Regions from separate parts of the Candidatus Enterococcus mangumiae genome, predicted to be linked through region 3. Evidence: predicted binding sites of a transcription regulator. Region 3 holds the regulator's gene; each other region holds the start of a gene.
What was found. Region 3 encodes CtsR, which represses protease genes until heat stress. Its sites were predicted from a motif close to TTGGTCAAAAAAGGTCAAANA; they were not measured.
Positions count from the first base shown of each region.

Region 1: DOK79_RS10785 (ATP-dependent Clp protease ATP-binding subunit) is a predicted target of CtsR. The motif match lies at 2,788-2,808, and genes of this name have one in related genera.
Region 2: clpB (ATP-dependent chaperone ClpB) is a predicted target of CtsR. The motif match lies at 4,480-4,500, and genes of this name have one in related genera.

Region 1 covers NZ_CP147250.1:2,259,956-2,266,069, reverse strand. Annotated here, with positions in the region: gene DOK79_RS10800 (glycosyltransferase family 4 protein) at 1-222, opposite strand, end outside; gene ptsP (phosphoenolpyruvate--protein phosphotransferase) at 391-2,118, opposite strand; gene DOK79_RS10790 (phosphocarrier protein HPr) at 2,118-2,384, opposite strand; gene DOK79_RS10785 (ATP-dependent Clp protease ATP-binding subunit) at 2,916-5,153, shown strand; gene DOK79_RS10780 (DUF1827 family protein) at 5,350-5,670, shown strand; gene DOK79_RS10775 (flagellar motor switch protein) at 5,692-5,913, opposite strand.
Region 2 covers NZ_CP147250.1:2,892,212-2,898,325, forward strand. Annotated here, with positions in the region: gene DOK79_RS13770 (BglG family transcription antiterminator) at 1-1,101, opposite strand, end outside; gene DOK79_RS13775 (helix-turn-helix domain-containing protein) at 1,125-1,469, opposite strand; gene clpB (ATP-dependent chaperone ClpB) at 1,751-4,360, opposite strand; gene DOK79_RS13785 (ISL3 family transposase) at 4,677-5,972, shown strand; gene DOK79_RS13790 (lysylphosphatidylglycerol synthase transmembrane domain-containing protein) at 6,102-6,114, opposite strand, start outside.
Region 3 covers NZ_CP147250.1:1,196,184-1,202,297, forward strand. Annotated here, with positions in the region: gene DOK79_RS05765 (peptidase U32 family protein) at 1-229, opposite strand, end outside; gene DOK79_RS05770 (peptidase U32 family protein) at 248-1,171, opposite strand; gene DOK79_RS05775 (ATP-dependent Clp protease ATP-binding subunit) at 1,429-3,903, opposite strand; gene DOK79_RS05780 (CtsR family transcriptional regulator) at 3,911-4,378, opposite strand; tRNA gene DOK79_RS05785 (tRNA-Arg) at 4,544-4,617, opposite strand; partial or broken gene DOK79_RS05790 (transposase) at 4,780-4,989, shown strand; tRNA gene DOK79_RS05795 (tRNA-Pro) at 5,134-5,207, opposite strand; tRNA gene DOK79_RS05800 (tRNA-Arg) at 5,226-5,299, opposite strand; tRNA gene DOK79_RS05805 (tRNA-Leu) at 5,310-5,395, opposite strand; tRNA gene DOK79_RS05810 (tRNA-Gly) at 5,420-5,491, opposite strand; tRNA gene DOK79_RS05815 (tRNA-Thr) at 5,502-5,574, opposite strand; tRNA gene DOK79_RS05820 (tRNA-Leu) at 5,601-5,682, opposite strand; tRNA gene DOK79_RS05825 (tRNA-Lys) at 5,690-5,762, opposite strand; tRNA gene DOK79_RS05830 (tRNA-Val) at 5,766-5,838, opposite strand; rRNA gene rrf (5S ribosomal RNA) at 5,851-5,966, opposite strand; rRNA gene DOK79_RS05840 (23S ribosomal RNA) at 6,057-6,114, opposite strand, start outside.

The DNA.
Region 1 (6,114 bases), 1.1 Mb from region 3:
CGCATGATATATAATTTTCTTGCCGTTTCTACGCGCTTTATTGATCATATTATGACTATTGATACCATATGTATTGATGTGCAAAATATCATAGTCTTCCTTACTATCTAAAGTATAGGAGATCCCTACATCCTTAAGAGCACGTTTTTGATGATCAAGTGCACGACCAATGCCGGACTTAGAAAGTATCTTCTCACTTTCAAAATATAGTAATACCTTCATCTATGTTGCCCCCTTACTCTTATATTATAACACAGCCTGAAACCTGTCACTCAACCTTAAGTCCGATTTTTTCCCAACAAAGTTGTAAGATAGCGCAGAATTTAATTTTGCTTATTGCATAAAAACAAAAAAACAGGCACAGCCAAATACTGTACCTGTTTTAAAAAATCAAGCTAGATATTCATTGACAAGCTCTACGACTTCTTCCATTGTATCGCACTCATTAAGCGCGCGATCCGCTAGTTCAGCCATTTTGCTTGTGTCTAAACGTTTCATCAAGCTACGTGTTTTCAAGATCGATGTTGCACTCATTGAGAACTCATCTAATCCCATACCAACAAGTAAAGGAACAGCCATTTGATCGCCGGCCATTTCTCCACACATACCAGCCCATTTACCTTCAGCATGTGCTGCATCAATGACGTTTTTGATCAAACGTAGGATTGATGGATTGTATGGTTGGTACAAGTATGAAACACGTTCGTTCATACGGTCAGCTGCCATTGTGTATTGGATCAAGTCGTTTGTTCCTACTGAGAAGAAGTCAACTTCTTTAGCAAATTTATCCGCAATAACGGCTGCAGCTGGAATCTCGATCATGATCCCTACTTGGATCGAATCAGAAACTTCAATGCCTTCATTTACTAATTTTTGTTTTTCTTCTTCAAAGATTGCTTTTGCACTACGGAATTCTTTTAGTGTAGCAACCATTGGGAACATGATACGCAAGTTTCCATGAACAGAGGCGCGTAACAACGCACGCATTTGCGTACGGAACATGTCGTCACCTTGTTCTGACAAGCTGATACGTAATGCACGGTATCCTAAGAACGGATTCATCTCATGCGGCAATTGCAAGTATGGTAGTTCTTTATCTCCACCGATATCCATTGTACGAACAACGACAGGTTTTCCTTCCATTCCTTCCAATACTGCTTTATAAGCAACATATTGGTCTTCTTCAGTAGGAAAATCTGGTGAATCCATATAAAGGAACTCAGTACGGTAAAGTCCAACTGCTTCGCCTCCATTGTTATGCACACCGACTAAGTCTTTTGGTGTACCAATGTTGGCTGCTAATTCAAAGTGTTTGCCATCGGCAGTCACTGTTTCAGCATGTTTCAGTTTTTCCCATTCTGCTTTTTGTGCAGCATAATCTGCACCGATTTTTTCAAATTCAGCTTTTTGTTCTGCTGTTGGATCAATGACTACATCGCCTTCGATTCCGTTAACAGCTAACATTACGCCTTCTTTCACTTTCGCAGTGATTTCTTTTGTTCCAACGATTGCTGGGATTTCAAGAGAACGAGCCATGATCGCAGAATGCGATGTACGTCCACCGATATCTGTTACAAAAGCTTTTACGAAGTTACGATCTAATTGTGCAGTGTCACTTGGCGTCAAATCATGTGCCACGACAACTACTTCTTCATTGATCATTGAAGGGTTTGGTAAAGTCACACCTAGTAGATGTGCTAAAATACGTTTTGCAACGTCACGAATATCTGCTGCACGTTCTTGCATGTAAGCATTATCTTCCATTGCTTCGAACATACCGATATACATATCAGTTACTTCTTTAAGAGCAGATTCAGCATTTACGCTGTTATCTTTGATGTTTTGTTTGATTTGACCTATCATTTCAGGATCTGAAAGAACCATTAAATGTGCGTCAAATACTTGCGCTTCTGCTTCACCTAAGCTTTGCGCTGCTTTTTCACGAATTTGTTGTAATTCTTCAGTTGATTTTGCTAAAGCACCATCTAAACGAGCTTCTTCAGCTGAAGTATCCTCAACTGTCGTCTTACTGAATGATAAATCCGGTTGAACTAGCAGGTAAGCTTTTGCAACGGCTACTCCGTCACTAGCGGCGATCCCTTTTAGCATTTCAACCATTATTCAGATAAGCCTTCTTTCTTCATTGTTTCAACGATAGCTGCCATAGCGTCTGCTTCGTCAGCACCTTCAGCAGTGATAGTAACATCAGAACCTTGACCTACACCTAAAGACATTACGCCCATGATAGATTTTAAGTTTACTGATTTACCTTTATACTCTAAGTTTACATCAGAGTTAAATTTGCTTGCTGTTTGTACTAATAGTGTAGCTGGACGTGCGTGGATCCCAGTTTCTGCTACTACGTGAAATTCTTTCTTTTCCATATTAATCGGTCTCCTTTAAGTGAGTGTTGTTTTTATGTGAGGGTTTTCTTTTTTAGCAATCCATGATAGAGCTAAGCAGATGAACCCTTTCATCTGTAAAGATTACCATTTTTTTTCCTTAGTTACAACAGTTTTCATTTAAATTGAGAGAAATTCCAGTAAAGTATCTTGCTGATTTATCTCATGCTTAGTTTCTATTCCTTCTGTTTTGATAGAAACCTTGTTTTTTTATCTTCGCTTGATCTTCATGATACTATTCTTCCTATAAAGTATTCGTTTTCTGTATTGTGAATTCTGAAAATTATCAGCAAATGAGGCTTGACGCCTACCTGATTTAATTTTTTCCACGATCCAAAGAATCAATTACTTGCGTCTCAGCAAAAATTCAGTATAATTAAAACAAATGGTCAGTAATGGTCAATTGACTTTGACTTTCTCAATGGGTTTGATCAAGTGTTATTCTTTTACCCAAAGAAATACGCGAGGTAAAATAGACCTATCGACCAATGTTTGAAAGGACGTGAATATTTTATGCTTTGTCAAAACTGTGGAAAAAATGAAGCAACGATTCACTTATATGCGACTGTTAATGGGCAACGTACACAACTTGACTATTGTCAGAGCTGTTATCAAAAAATCAAAAATCAGCAAAATGGAGGTCTAACGAGTATGGCTCAAAATGATCCATTTGGCTTTGGAAGTCTGGACGATCTATTTCGTTCGATGTCTCGTCAAATGCAACAACAAGGCAACTTTGAACAAACACCACCTACCCAATTCGGCGGGAACAATAATTTCAACGGGGGGCAACCACCTCAAGGACCAGCTTCGGATGGGCTTTTAGGAGAATATGGGATCAATATCACAGAAGAAGCACGCCAAGGCGAAATCGATCCTGTTATCGGTCGCGATGATGAAATCAAGCGTGTGATCGAGATCTTGAATCGCCGCACCAAAAACAATCCAGTATTGATTGGCGAACCAGGTGTTGGTAAAACAGCTGTCGTTGAAGGACTTGCACAAAAAATCGTTGATGGCGATGTCCCACAAAAACTGCTGGACAAAGAAGTCATTCGCTTAGACGTCGTTTCACTTGTCCAAGGCACAGGGATCCGTGGTCAGTTTGAAGAACGTATGCAAAAACTGATTGAAGAAATCAGACAAGCCGAAAATGTCATCCTATTTATTGATGAAGTCCACGAAATCGTTGGGGCTGGTTCAGCCGGAGATGGCAATATGGATGCCGGCAACATTTTAAAACCTGCGTTAGCGCGTGGTGAATTACAAATGGTCGGTGCAACTACATTGAATGAATATCGAATCATCGAAAAAGACGCAGCGTTAGAACGACGCATGCAACCCGTTCGTGTGGATGAACCTTCCGTAGATGAAACGATCAGCATTTTAAAAGGACTACAAAATCGTTACGAAGATTATCATCATGTCAAATATACGGATGCAGCGATCGAAGCTGCGGCTAGATTGTCGAATCGCTATATCCAAGATCGCTTTTTACCAGATAAAGCCATCGACTTGCTAGATGAAACAGGCTCTAAGAAAAACTTGACGATCCAAATCGTTGATCCAAAAACGATCGAAAAGAAATTGGAAGAAGCAGAAGAACAAAAACTATTAGCTTCTAAAGAAGAAGATTTCGAAAAAGCGGCTTATTACCGCGATCAAATCAATAAATTGAAAAAAATGCAAGAACGTCAACTTTCAGAAGAAGAAATTCCTGTGATCTCTGAAAAAGATATGGAAAAAATCGTCGAACAACGGACAGGAATCCCTGTTGGTGAATTAAAAGAAAAAGAACAAACACAATTGAAAAACTTAGCTGACGACTTGAAGAAACATGTTATCGGACAAAATGATGCAGTTGATCGCGTAGCAAAAGCGATCCGTCGTAATCGAGTTGGTTTGAGTAAGAAAAAACGTCCGATCGGTTCTTTCTTATTTGTCGGTCCTACCGGTGTCGGTAAAACAGAATTAGCGAAACAACTTGCATACGAATTATTTGGATCTGAAGAATCAATGATCCGTTTTGATATGTCAGAATACATGGAAAAACACAGTGTCGCTAAATTGATTGGTTCTCCTCCAGGCTATGTCGGCTATGAAGAAGCTGGTCAATTGACTGAAAAAGTACGTAGAAATCCGTATAGCTTAGTACTACTAGATGAAGTAGAAAAAGCGCATCCTGATGTCTTACACATGTTCTTGCAAATCTTAGATGATGGACGATTAACAGATGCTCAAGGACGTACTGTCAGCTTCAAAGATACGATCATCATCATGACAAGTAATGCGGGTACCGGAAAAGTAGAAGCAAATGTCGGCTTTGGTGCCGCTCGTGAAGGTGTGACTCGTTCTGTCTTGAATCAATTGAACAACTACTTCACACCTGAGTTCTTGAACCGTTTTGACGGCATCATCGAATTTATCGCATTATCAAAAGAAAACTTGATGACGATCGTTAGTCTTATGCTTGATGATGTGAACCAACTGTTAGCTGCACAACAGTTGCATGTTGATGTTCCTACCAATGTCAAAGAAAAATTGGTCGATCTAGGATACGATCCAGCAATGGGCGCACGACCATTACGTCGAACGATCCAAGAACAAATCGAAGACGGCATTGCTGAATTCTATCTTGACCATCCAACGATCCATGATCTTAAAGCAAAATTAGATAAAGACGATAAAATCGTCATCACGTCTAAACCTGAACGTTTAGTCAAAGAAGCAAACAACGAACCGACAGAATAATTTCATGCTAAGAAATCAGCAAAAAATCGAGCGGAGAGTTTGCCACTCTCCGCTTTTATTTTGATTTTTGAAAAAAATAGTAACTAAATTTTCCTAATTCTTTTATTTTTAAAAAGACAAAATGCTGTTCAATTTACTAAAAAAAAATTATACTTAAGGTAAGTTATTTCTTAAATACATAAGAGAGGTGAGCGCCATGAAACTAGTTAATGTAACAAACAGCCATTCACGATTAGTTTTAAATCAGTTGGAAAATACAGATGCACATATGGTCAAGGTATATACTGCCGGAAATACAACTGTTATTTATACAGAAGCTCCTGAGCATAATGAAATCGTCCTAACAAATGAAAACCGTAATATCCAACCAAAAGAAATTGAAGAAATCCAACACTACTTCTTAAAAAAAATCCATGACGCTGAGTACCATCCTGAAGACATCCAAGTAATCGAGTTACCTGGCTTAGTAGAGATCTCTATTCCAAAAAGAAATCTAGATGCACCAATTGCTATGTAGACATAAAAAATAAATCACGAATCAAAAGGGTTTTGTCGAAGTCACTTGGCATTCCCTTTTTTTGTTTCTCCTATTTTCTCCTTCTCTTCCTTTCACGGAGCGATCCGCTTGGATGATCGAACGGATCTCTTGGACGATGCGTTCATTTTTTTCCCAATTCTCAATATCCAGCATTTGACACACTCGCCGCATTTTTGCTTTTTTTCTCTCAATACGCTGCTTTTTCTCCATATCTGTTTCCATTTATTTCCCTTCTTTCTTTGCTTATTTTTTATATATGTACGCAAAAACATTCTAATCTATTTTTTTATTTGATTTTAATTGATTTTTTCAAAAAAACCAAAAAAAGGGTTAAACTTCAACAAAAAAACACACGATCGTTCACTGAAAACGGCTCTTTGTCAATAAGGACTGATGAGTGCAATCAAGTGAAATCCGGAAGAA
Region 2 (6,114 bases), 1.6 Mb from region 3:
TTCAGATTTCTTTTGTGCATTCTCTAGAAACAACTCAATTTTTTGGCGTTCTAATTTGTTCAGCACAGGCGAAACATTGATCGTTGGGATCGTATCCAGATTCAAGTTGACTGTCGATATCACTAGATCTTCATAGATCGATGTCTGCATCAGCTCTTGAATCGAAAGGATCCGCGAAATCTCGATTTTTTCATAATTTCTACGAATACGAGCGGCTAAAAGTTGTGATGTTCCTTTCCCACTGCTACAAACAAGTAAGACACTGATTTTCTTTTGCTGTTTTTCTTCAGTTTGTTCCTTCATTGCTTGGATGTGTACAGCTATAAAAGCGACTTCATCTTCTGGTACGTTGATCGCGAAAGTTTGGCTCAATGCATTCGCGAGTTGAATCGCTTCCGTAAAGGATGCTGGAAAATTTTTCTTCACATCCTGTAAAAACGGATTATGGATCAACAGTCCTTTTTGGATGCGTAGGACAGCTTCTTTGATGTGCATGACTAACCCTAAAAGGATGTTTTCACTGTAAAGGGTTACATTTTCATGGATCAGTTGCCGAATCCGTTTGTCCGTCACTTCTTTCATTTGTGTCGTTTGTTCAAGCAATGTATCGCCTTCCAAATGTAATTGGATATAGTGGACTTCAGATGAAGGTAACGTCAATGAAAAAGCTTTTTCTAGTTTAAGAATAAATAAATCGAACGGTTTATTTTCTCTTATTTTTCCATACACTTCTTCCGTTTCTAAATAGTTGTCCTCTCTGACTCGATCGATCATGATCAACAGATGGAGTAGCAATGAATGATAGGTCGTATCATTCAACTTTGTTCGTGCGTCTTTTAGATATTCTTGCAACAACGTATCGACCAATGTAATGTTGTTCATGTCAATAAAATCATTGACGAAAGGAGGAATCCCTTGGATCGAGTGTAGATATAGCTGTTTCTTTTTGGTGATTTTCCAGTTACTCCCCCAAAAATAGTAAATCAAATCAAATGCTAAGCGCCTCTTTTCTTGCTCCGATAAGTTCAAAAAGGAACCTTTACCGGGTAAACGATCGATGCTGACATTGAAATGACGGAAAATCTCGTGGACTTGGTTCATATCACCTTCTAATGTAGATTTACTTACGAATAATGTATCTTGTAGTTCTTGGCGAGTGAAATAGGTCTTTTTTTCAAGAGTTCAAAACAAAGGAATTGAATCCGCTCTTTTTTAGAAGCTGGAACTGTTGCCACAGTCGTTGTATCAAGCTCACGTAAAATCTCTGTTGGATCACCGATGATCGAAACACCGATTCGTGGTTTTCTGATTAGTTCGATCGTTGTATCACGAAAGAGTTCATCGATCAATTTTAGTGATTGTGAAACTGTTTTGTTTGATAAATTCATGTGTTTCGCTATTTTTGTGATCGTCGTATGTTGGTTCATCAAAATATATTGAATGATTGCTTTTTCCCGTTCATTGATCATCACTCTATCACCTCATCTACATTTACTATCTTAGCTTCTCTTACATTTTATGAAAACACTTACTTTTACCGTTTTGAATACAGTAATTCATAGGATTAGTGTTTGGTTTACTCTCCGTCTTATTCTAAATTCGTCGGATCATACGAAGATTTAAGCAATTGTTTATTAAGTATAGACGAAAAAAAAAACCTGTCAAAGCAGAGACTATTTGAAAAGTCCTCTGCTTTGACAGGTTCTGGGTTCAACTCCATCAACCAACAGAATTGGTTGAACAGTTGCTGTTATTCCTCTTCGGGTAAACTTTCTGTTGCGAATGCTAAATGATTATCAAACAAAGTGATCGTTACTTTTGATTTTGGCATGATTTTTCCAGCTACGATTTCTTTTGCCAATGGCGTTTCGACTTCTTTTGTGATAAATCGTTTCAATGGACGAGCTCCATAAGCAGGTTCATACGCATTTTCGGCAATCCACGTTTTCGCTTCATCACTGATTTCCAAGAGAATATCTTGGCTTTCTAAACGGTGAGCCAAATGAGTGACCATTTTTTCAACGATTCCTTTGACATTATTTAGACTTAGTGGCGTAAAGAGAATTGTATCATCGATTCGATTCAAGAATTCTGGTTTGAAATGACCACGTAGGATCGTTCGCACTTGTTCTTCGACTTCTTCTGGGATCGTCCCTTCTGCTGTGACGCCTTCAAGTAACAATTGTGAACCAATGTTACTTGTCATGATCATCACCGTATTTTTAAAGTCAACGACACGACCTTTTGAATCAGTTAAACGGCCATCGTCCAGTACTTGTAATAAAATATTAAAGACATCTGGATGAGCTTTTTCGATTTCATCCAGCAAGACGATCGTATATGGATTTCTTCGCACCGCTTCTGTAAGCTGTCCGCCTTCTTCATAGCCGATATAGCCTGGAGGCGCTCCTACTAAACGAGAGACGGCATGTTTTTCCATATATTCACTCATATCGATCCGCACCATATGGTCTTCAGAATCAAATAAGTTTTCTGCTAATGCTTTGGCTAATTCCGTTTTCCCTACACCTGTAGGTCCTAAGAAGAGGAAGGAACCTAATGGGCGGTTAGGATCTTGTAACCCAGCGCGTGAGCGGATCACCGCATCACTGACTGCATCTACGGCCTCATCTTGGCCAATGACACGTTTGTGGAGTGTTTCGTTCAACTTGATCAGTTTTTCTCTTTCACCTTCCACTAGTTTCGTCACTGGAATCCCTGTTAAACGACCAACGACTTGGGCAATTTCATTTTCAGTAACAGATTCTTGCACCATCTTGATGTCGCTGTCTTTCGTTTTGGCTTCTAATTCTTGTAGTTCTTTTTCTAATTGTGGAATCGTTCCATGGCGTAAAACAGCGGCACGTTCAAGATCATAATTGTTTTCTGCATCTTCTAACTCATGTTTTGCTTTGTCGATTTCTGCACGTTTTGACGAAACAGTGTTTACTTCTTCTTTTTCTGTTTCCCATTGCATCTTCATCGCATTGGCTTCTTCTCGAAGATCTGCCAACTCTTCTTGGAGATTTTTCAGACGTTTCTTACTTGCATCATCAGATTCTTTTTTCAAAGCGGCTTCCTCGATCTCCAACTGCATAAGCCGACGAGTAACTTGGTCCAATTCAGTTGGCATGGAATTCATTTCCACGCGGATCGTAGCACTTGCTTCATCGATCAAATCAATGGCTTTATCAGGTAAAAAGCGATCGGTGATATAACGGTCGGATAGTGTAGCTGCCGCCACTAAAGCATTATCGTGGATATTGACGCTATGGTGGATCTCAAAGCGCTCTTTCAATCCTCGAAGAATGCTGATCGTATCTTCGACAGTTGGCTCTTTGACCAATACTTTTTGGAATCGGCGTTCTAACGCTTTATCCTTTTCCATATATTGACGGTATTCATCTAACGTAGTCGCGCCGATCAAATGAAGTTCTCCGCGCGCTAACATCGGTTTTAGTAAGTTACCGGCATCCATACTGCCTTCTGTTTTACCTGCCCCCACGATGTTATGGATCTCATCGATAAATAAGATGATCCGCCCATCACTTTTCTTGACTTCTTTTAAGACTGCTTTTAACCGCTCTTCAAATTCTCCACGGAATTTTGCTCCAGCGATCAAGGCGCCCATGTCTAAAGAAAAAATCGTTTTGTCTTTTAAGTTTTCAGGTACATCTTTACGTACGATTCGTTGGGCTAATCCTTCAACGATCGCTGTTTTACCAACCCCAGGTTCTCCGATCAACACTGGATTATTTTTGGTTTTACGTGATAAAATACGGATCACATCACGTATCTCTTCATCTCGACCAATGATCGGGTCCATTTTTCCGCTGCGGACTTGTTGCACTAGATCGACACCATATTTTTCTAACGCTTTATATTGTTCTTCTTGGTTTTTAGAGGTCACACGCTCTCCTCCTCTCATGTCTTCGATATTTTTACGTAATTCTTTTTCATTCAGCCCTTGTTTTGTCAAATAAACAGTCAAGGGGTAATTTTTTAATTTCATCAAAGCTAAAAGCACGATCTCAGTCGATAAGAATTCATCGCCAAAGCTTTCTCTCAATTGATCGGCTTCGTTCAATAAATGAAAAAGATTTTGGCTAAGGTTTTGACCATATTGGACATTGCTACCTGAAACCGTTGGATATTCATCTAACACTCGATCGATTTCTTGTTCAAATGCGTCTGCATCGATCCCTGCATCCGTATAAAGATTACGTCCAAAATGATTTGGCTGTAAAAAAATCTTCCATAAATGGACGATATCGATTTCTTGGTGTTTTCTTGTCATTGCTACTTGTTGTGCTTCTGCAATCGCTTCTTGGAGCGTAGTTGTCATTTTTTCGCTATTCATATATTTTCCTCCTATGGTAGAAGTTGTTTAGTCAAAGTCAACTATAGCGTTGTCTTTAGTCCGAATCAATCCGTCTAAAGTCTCGTTTTCTTTGACCTTTACATGCTTATTATACTCATTTGGTCAGCTTTGGTCAAAGATTATACTCACTAAAAACAAATAGAATCCGGAAGATTTTTGGCTCTATAATAAAGTGGACTGATGAATCAATTCTGATTCGTCAGTCCACTTTTTCTTTTTGGGTATTAAAAAACATATCGTTCTCTAGTATGATTAAATCACCACAAAATAAACAACTGAGAGGACGATATGCTCTATGGAAAATTCTATCAAAAAAATGCTCCGATTAACAGATAAATATTTAACCATCCAAGATGTTTCTTACGAAACGTTCCATCAAACCAATACTTTAGTTATTGACGCAGTGTTAGCTCCTCCTACTTCTGCTTGTTTGACTTGTGGCTCTGCCGTGAGAGATTCGAAGGGGAAAACGGTCATTGTCAAAAATGGCAAGAAAATGACCTGCATTCGTTTCGATCAATTCAACCATTTACCGCTAATCATGCGGCTGAAGAAACAACGTTATCACTGTAGAAACTGCCATACCCATTGGACAGCCCAAAGCTATTTTGTTCGGCCAAATCATTCGATTGCCGAGCATGTAAAAATGAAAATCATTGCTTTACTCACCGAAAAGGTCTCCTTATCTTTTATCGCAAAGCATTGCCAGGTGTCTATTCCAACGGTGACGCGTATTTTGAAGTCGTTAAAAACCTATTTACCAAAACAAGCCAAGCGCCACCTGCCCAAAGTATTGATGGTCGATGAATTTCGTTCCCATGTATCCTCAGAAGATAAGATGAGTTTTATTTGTGCCGATGGGGAAACCGGGCAATTAGTTGATATCTTACCCACTCGAAAATTGTCTCGGTTGACCACTTATTTCCAGACATGTGTGAATCCATCTGACGTCGACTATTTAGTTACTGATATGAATGCGGCGTATTTTCAACTAACAAAAAAAGTATTTCCTCATGCCAAACTGGTCATTGATCGTTTTCATGTGATCAAACACATGAATCAAGCGTTCCAAGATTTTCGTGTCCGTGAAATGAAACGCCTGATTGCTTCGGGCAATCGGACAATGCCAAGGAAATTAAAAAGCCATTGGCGCTTACTCACCAAAAATCGGAAGAATATCAACCACACAGAATATAAAACTTGGCATAGCTTTCGTGCCCCAAAGTATCCTTACCTGACAGAAGCCATGGTGCTTGACCGTTTATTAAGTGCTTCAACTGCCTTGAAAGTCGCCTATCAAGCGTTCCATGAACTAGCGGATGCCTTTCGTGACAAAGACCACGAGTCATTTTTCACTCTCTTGCATCAGTTACCAGAAACATTAGATAAAGAATTTCGGCTAAAACTACAAAATCTTCTGAGCTATGAAGAAGGGATTCGTCATTCTTTGATTTATCCTTACTCTAATGGGAAAATTGAAGCAAAAAACACCCACATCAAAACACTCAAACGAGTGTCTTATGGCTTTAAATCATTTGAGAACATGCGCATCCGAATCTTTTTGACGAATCAAGTCATTCACGTCAAATAACGAAGAAAATCCGGAGAAGAAGTGTTCACTTCTTCTTCCGGATTTCACTTGATTGCACTCATCAGTCCTTATTGACAAAGAGCCAGATTTTTTCTTCCGGATTCTAAGTATATGAGTATCAAAAGCAAATCAGATTTTTCCT
Region 3 (6,114 bases):
GTGTGACCATATTCGCTGCCACATAGACTTTCGCTTGATGTTCCTTTGCGAATGCCACGCCTTCTGCCATTTCTTCATAAGTAAAGTTGCCCGCACGGCTACGCAAACCATAGGCATTACCACCAATATAAACAGCATCTGCCCCATAATGGATCGCTGTCTTTAGTTTTTCAAGTGTGCCTGCCGGAGCTAAAACTTCCGGACGCTTTAGTTTTCTTTTTGTTGTCATTTTCTTTCACCATACTCCTTACTTGATAGATTCAGGATCAATATAAAAGAAACCTGTATCAAGTCCTCGATTCGCTGGATGTAATCCATTGATCTTATTCGTCATTTCTTGTGCCATGTCCTCTGTCCATGTGTCTGCTAGTAACGCTTGTTTTGCTTTGACAAATAATTTAGTGATCGCAACAAATGCTTCACCTGGTGTAAACACGCCATCTAATTTCCACGTACGGAAATGATGCGCATAAAGTTGGGCAAGTTCATTGCTTAAATTAATGTCATTATTGGCAAAAATATGCGTGCCATGTGAATCTTCATAAATTGAATAATGCGTGTCTTCTTTTTTAGGTTCAGCGAGAAAGAGCCCTCTTTCACGATCTTTCTTTTCGTCCTGTTGCGTGTAGTTATAGTAATTCTGTAACAACGGACGCTTCGATTGATGGATGCATGTAGCTCCGTACACAAGCGTTTCGACAGGTATCAGCAATTTGCTTTCCATTTCTTTCATCTCATCAAATGGGACTTCACGTGCCAACACAGCAGAAATCGCCCCTTTTTTTGCCCAAAAATTGATTTGTCTTGCACTAGTGACTAATGTTTCTGCATCAAAAACATAAGGAAGACTCAATTCTGGATTTTTTCGCATAGTATAGATGATCCCAGTATCACCAACTGTGATCATATCCGCATTGATCTCTTTTAAAAACAGCAGATACTCTGGAATTTTTTTCATTTTTTCAGGGTGAATGATCCCATTGACAGCTATATTTACTTTTTTACCGTAACGATGTGCAAGCTCGACTAATTCGCGTTGCTCTTCTCTTGTAAAAGAAGCTGGTAAGCGCAGGCCAAAGCGTTCTTCCCCAAAATACAGGGTGTCAGTGCCTGCCTCAAGCAATGCTTCTGCTTGTTTCATTGACTCTATAGTAGTTATGATTTCGATCATCATTTCCTCCTCCTACAACTCCATAATAGTAGCACAGCTCTGAAAACTTTCCAATACTTCTTACATTTATTATTGATTGTAACGCGATTGTAAAATAAGCACATCAACCTAAGCAAAACATGCTGTTTAACAGCCTAGTTAAACAACGGACAGAAGGATCTGATAGCGGAAATAAACCAGAAAGCCCAAAAATCAGACGATTTCTGGGCTTTCTGGTTTATTGAGGTGGCACAATTTCACAACCTATAATTTTATCATCATACTTTAGCAGTCACTTTTTTAGGTTCACGTACATTTACCGTGATTTTACCTTTCGAAGCGCCGACAGTGATTTGATCTCCTAAATGGATCTCACCGCCAAGTAATGCTTCGCTCAAGCGATCTTCTACTTCTTTTTGCAATGCCCGTCTTAGAGGACGTGCGCCATACTCTGGATCAAAACCGACTTTGCCGATCACATCAACTGCCGCTGGTGTGATTTTCACTTGGATATCTTGTTCTTTCAATCGCTTGACGATCGATTGGCTCATGATTTGAACAATCGCATGGACCTCGTCTTTTGTTAATGAATGGAACACAACTGTTTCATCGATACGGTTCAAGAATTCAGGACGAAAAGCTTTCTTCAACTCTTCAAGTATCCGTTTTTGCATCGCTTGATGATCCTTTGTAATATCTTGTACATTGAAGCCAACATTTTTTTCTTCTCGAATTTGTGTTGCTCCAATATTAGAAGTCATAATCATGATCGTATTTCTAAAGTCGACTTTTCTTCCTTTAGCATCGGTTAAATGACCATCATCTAATACTTGTAACAATAGATTGAAGACATCTGGATGAGCTTTTTCCACTTCGTCTAGCAAGATAACTGAGTAAGGTTTTTGACGGATTTTTTCTGTCAATTGTCCGCCTTCATCATATCCCACATAACCTGGCGGTGAACCAATCAAGCGGCTCGTACTATATTTTTCCATGAACTCGGACATATCAACACGAATCAAGGCATCCTCTTCACCAAACATCACTTCCGACAATGCTTTCGCAAGCTCTGTTTTCCCTACCCCTGTTGGGCCTAAAAACATGAAGGAACCAATTGGACGATTTGGATCTTTTAAGCCACTACGCGCCCGACGAATGGCACGAGACACAGCTTTAACTGCTTCATCTTGTCCAACGACACGTTCGTGAAGTAAGGCTTCTAGCTCCAACAATCGTTGACTTTCTTTCTTCTCTAACTGTTGCAATGGCACACCTGTCCATTCAGAAACAACAGTAGCCACATCTTCTTCAGTGACACGATCTGCAAAGCCATTTTTATGTTTTGCTTCGATCGCTAATCGTTTTTCTAATTTCTTCATTAAGCTTTTTTCTTGTCTACGTAGATGCGCAGCAGTTTCAAAATCTTGCTTTTGAATGGCACGCTCTTTGTCTTTGTTCAATTGTTCGATCTCTTGCTTCAAGATCGCCGTTTCTGACAAATCATCTGCTTGCTCCAATCGAACTTTTGCTGCCGATTCATCGATCAAGTCGATTGCTTTATCCGGTAATTGTCTAGAAGTGATATAACGAACAGACAGATTGACCGCTGCTCGCACGGCTTCATCTGTGATCTCCACATGATGATGTTCTTCATAGCGTGAACGTAGGCCACGTAAGATTTCTTCTGCTTCATCCGCTGTCGGTTCATCTACTTGGATACGTGCAAAACGTCGCTCTAATGCAGAATCTTTTTCAATATATTTTTGGTATTCATCTAATGTGGTTGCACCGATCGTCTGTAACTCACCACGCGCTAATGCCGGCTTCAAAATATTCGAGGCATCGATCGCACCTTCTGCCCCACCTGCGCCGATCAACGTGTGTAGCTCATCAATAAAGAGGATCACTTGACCGTCATGATAAATTTCATCAATTACTTTTTTCATTCGATCTTCAAATTCACCACGATACTTCGTTCCAGCGACCAATGCACCCATGTCTAACATCATCAAACGTTTTGTTCGCATTTCTTCAGGGACTTCACCTAAAATAATTTTTTGAGCTAAACCTTCCGCAATCGCTGTTTTACCAACACCAGGTTCCCCCACCAATACGGGATTGTTTTTTGTTCGACGACTAAGGATTTGGATCAAGCGTTTGACTTCTCTTGAACGTCCTACGACTGGATCTAGTCTGTTTTCTTTTGCTAACTTTGTTAAATCTCTAGCTAAAGAATCCAATGTCGGGGTTCCTTGTGTCATTGCACGTTTTTCTTGGGGATTACGACGGCGAATACCACCACTGTTCGAGTCTGTACCCATCGTACGCTTCAATGACTGACGAACTTTACTCAAACTGATGCCAAGGTTGATCATGATACGTGTAGCCATGATACTTTCATCTTTTAATAGACTAAGTAAAATATGTTCAGTGCCTACCTTTTGTGCGCCCATTTTATTCACTTCGCTATTTGCCAAAGCAAAAATTTGTTTCATCCGAGGGGAATAAGGTAGTAATGCACCTTTTGCATAAGTTTTCACTGTCCCATAACCGACTAAATGTTCGATTTCTTCGTAAATATCTTTTTCATTTAATTTCATTTCTCGTAATACTTTTCCAGCAATCCCATCAGGTTCGATCACTAAAGCCAACAATATATGTTCTGAACTTACCGCTTGATGTTTGAAGCGTTTTGCTTCTTCTTGGGCAATTTCTAAGACACGTTGCGCTCTTTCTGTAAATATCTCTGCCATTTAATCTTCACTTCCCGTCTTCATAGCTTAATCGTTCTAAAAATGCTCGTAGAATGCGAGCACGCGTATAATCTTCTGTCTCATTGATGTTCAACGTATTTTTAGCAATGGCGCTCAACATCAAGTTTCCTTCTTTTTTGGTAATGATTTGGTCTTCATATAATTTCTGAATAATGGCATAGGCGTTTTTTTCATTGATGGTTTCACCAAACAACAAATTGATTCGTTCAAGCATTTGTTTCTTATCCGACATTCTCACTTTAGCAATCCGGATATACCCACCGCCACCACGTTTACTCTCTACAAGATAGCCTCGTTGGATCGTAAAGCGTGTATTGATCACGTAATTGATTTGCGAAGGAACGCAGTTAAAAAGGTCTGCCAATTCAATCCTTCGAAGCTCGATCATCTCATTTTTTTCTAGGATCTTTTTTATATATGATTCAATTAGATCCGAAGTATTTTGTTGTGCCATCCCACTCATTCCTTTGACTAATATTGACCTTAATTATAGCGAATTTACAGATAGAAAGAAAGGAGAACGCTTGTTAGGTGTTTGATTCGAAGATAACGATAAGAGACGATTTTTTTTATGTAAATAAAAAAAACTAGGAATTCAATGAAGTCCCAGTTTTTCCAACGCGCCCAAGAGGAGTCGAACCCCTAACCTTTTGATCCGTAGTCAAACACTCTATCCAATTGAGCTATGGGCGCATATTCAGTTAACAATGATAATCATACGATAAATTTTAGAATAAAGCAAGCTGTTATAAGACTTTATAATAATTATTTTCAAGTTTTTATTTATCCGCTTCATTTCATATCTTTAGTTTTCGTACGAGCAATTCCTATTAGCTTATCACCAATATCACAATATTAGATGAAGAATTTCGAATAAAACTACAAAATCTTCTCAGCTATGAAGAAGGGATTCGTCATTTCTTGATCTACCTTACTCTAATGGAAAAATAGAAGCAAAGAACACACCAACATCAAGCACTCAAACGAGTGTCTTATGGCTTTAAATCATTTGAGAACATGCGCATCCGAATCTTTTTGACGAATCAAGTCATTCACGTAAAATAACGAAGAAAATCCGGAGAAGAAGTGTTCACTTCCTCTTCCGGATTTCACTTGATTGAACTCATCAGTCCTTATTGACAAAGAGCCAAAAAAAGACCGAAACAGAAAGTAACCCTTCTGTTTCGGACATCTCATTACTAATTAAAATCGGGAAGACAGGATTCGAACCTGCGACCCCTTGGTCCCAAACCAAGTGCTCTACCAAGCTGAGCTACTTCCCGTAAAAAATAAAAAGACTACGCGCCCAAGAGGAGTCGAACCCCTAACCTTTTGATCCGTAGTCAAACACTCTATCCAATTGAGCTATGGGCGCATATTTGTAATGCCGAGGACCGGAATCGAACCGGTACGGTGATCACTCACCGCAGGATTTTAAGTCCTGTGCGTCTGCCAGTTCCGCCACCCCGGCGCGTAGTACGTAGTACTTTGGCAAAGCGGAAAACGGGGTTCGAACCCGCGACCCCCACCTTGGCAAGGTGGTGCTCTACCACTGAGCTATTTCCGCGTATTTACGATGCCGGCTAAAGGACTTGAACCCTCGACCCTCTGATTACAAATCAGATGCTCTACCAACTGAGCTAAGCCGGCGTAAAAAAATAGAATAAATCATATGATGCGGGTGAAGGGACTTGAACCCCCACGCCGTAAGGCGCTAGATCCTAAATCTAGTGCGTCTGCCAATTCCGCCACACCCGCAAAAATATGAGCCGTACAGGGCTCGAACCTGTGACCCTCTGATTAAAAGTCAGATGCTCTACCAACTGAGCTAACGGCTCATATGGAGGTTAACGGGATCGAACCGCTGACCCTCTGCTTGTAAGGCAGATGCTCTCCCAGCTGAGCTAAACCTCCAAAGATAACAAAGCGTGGCGGCGTCCTACTCTCACAAGGGGCAACCCCTCACTACAATCGGCGCTAAGAAGCTTAACTTCTGTGTTCGGCATGGTTACAGGTGTATCCTTCTCGCCATCGCCACCACACTTGGTGTTATCTATTTCTGAGTAAATCTTGTTCACTCAAAACTGGATTTGAAGTATCAGTAAGAAACTCTCCGAGTTTTTCATTTTATTTTGGTTAAGTCCTCGATCGATTAGTATCAGTCCGCTCCATACATCACTGTACTTCCAC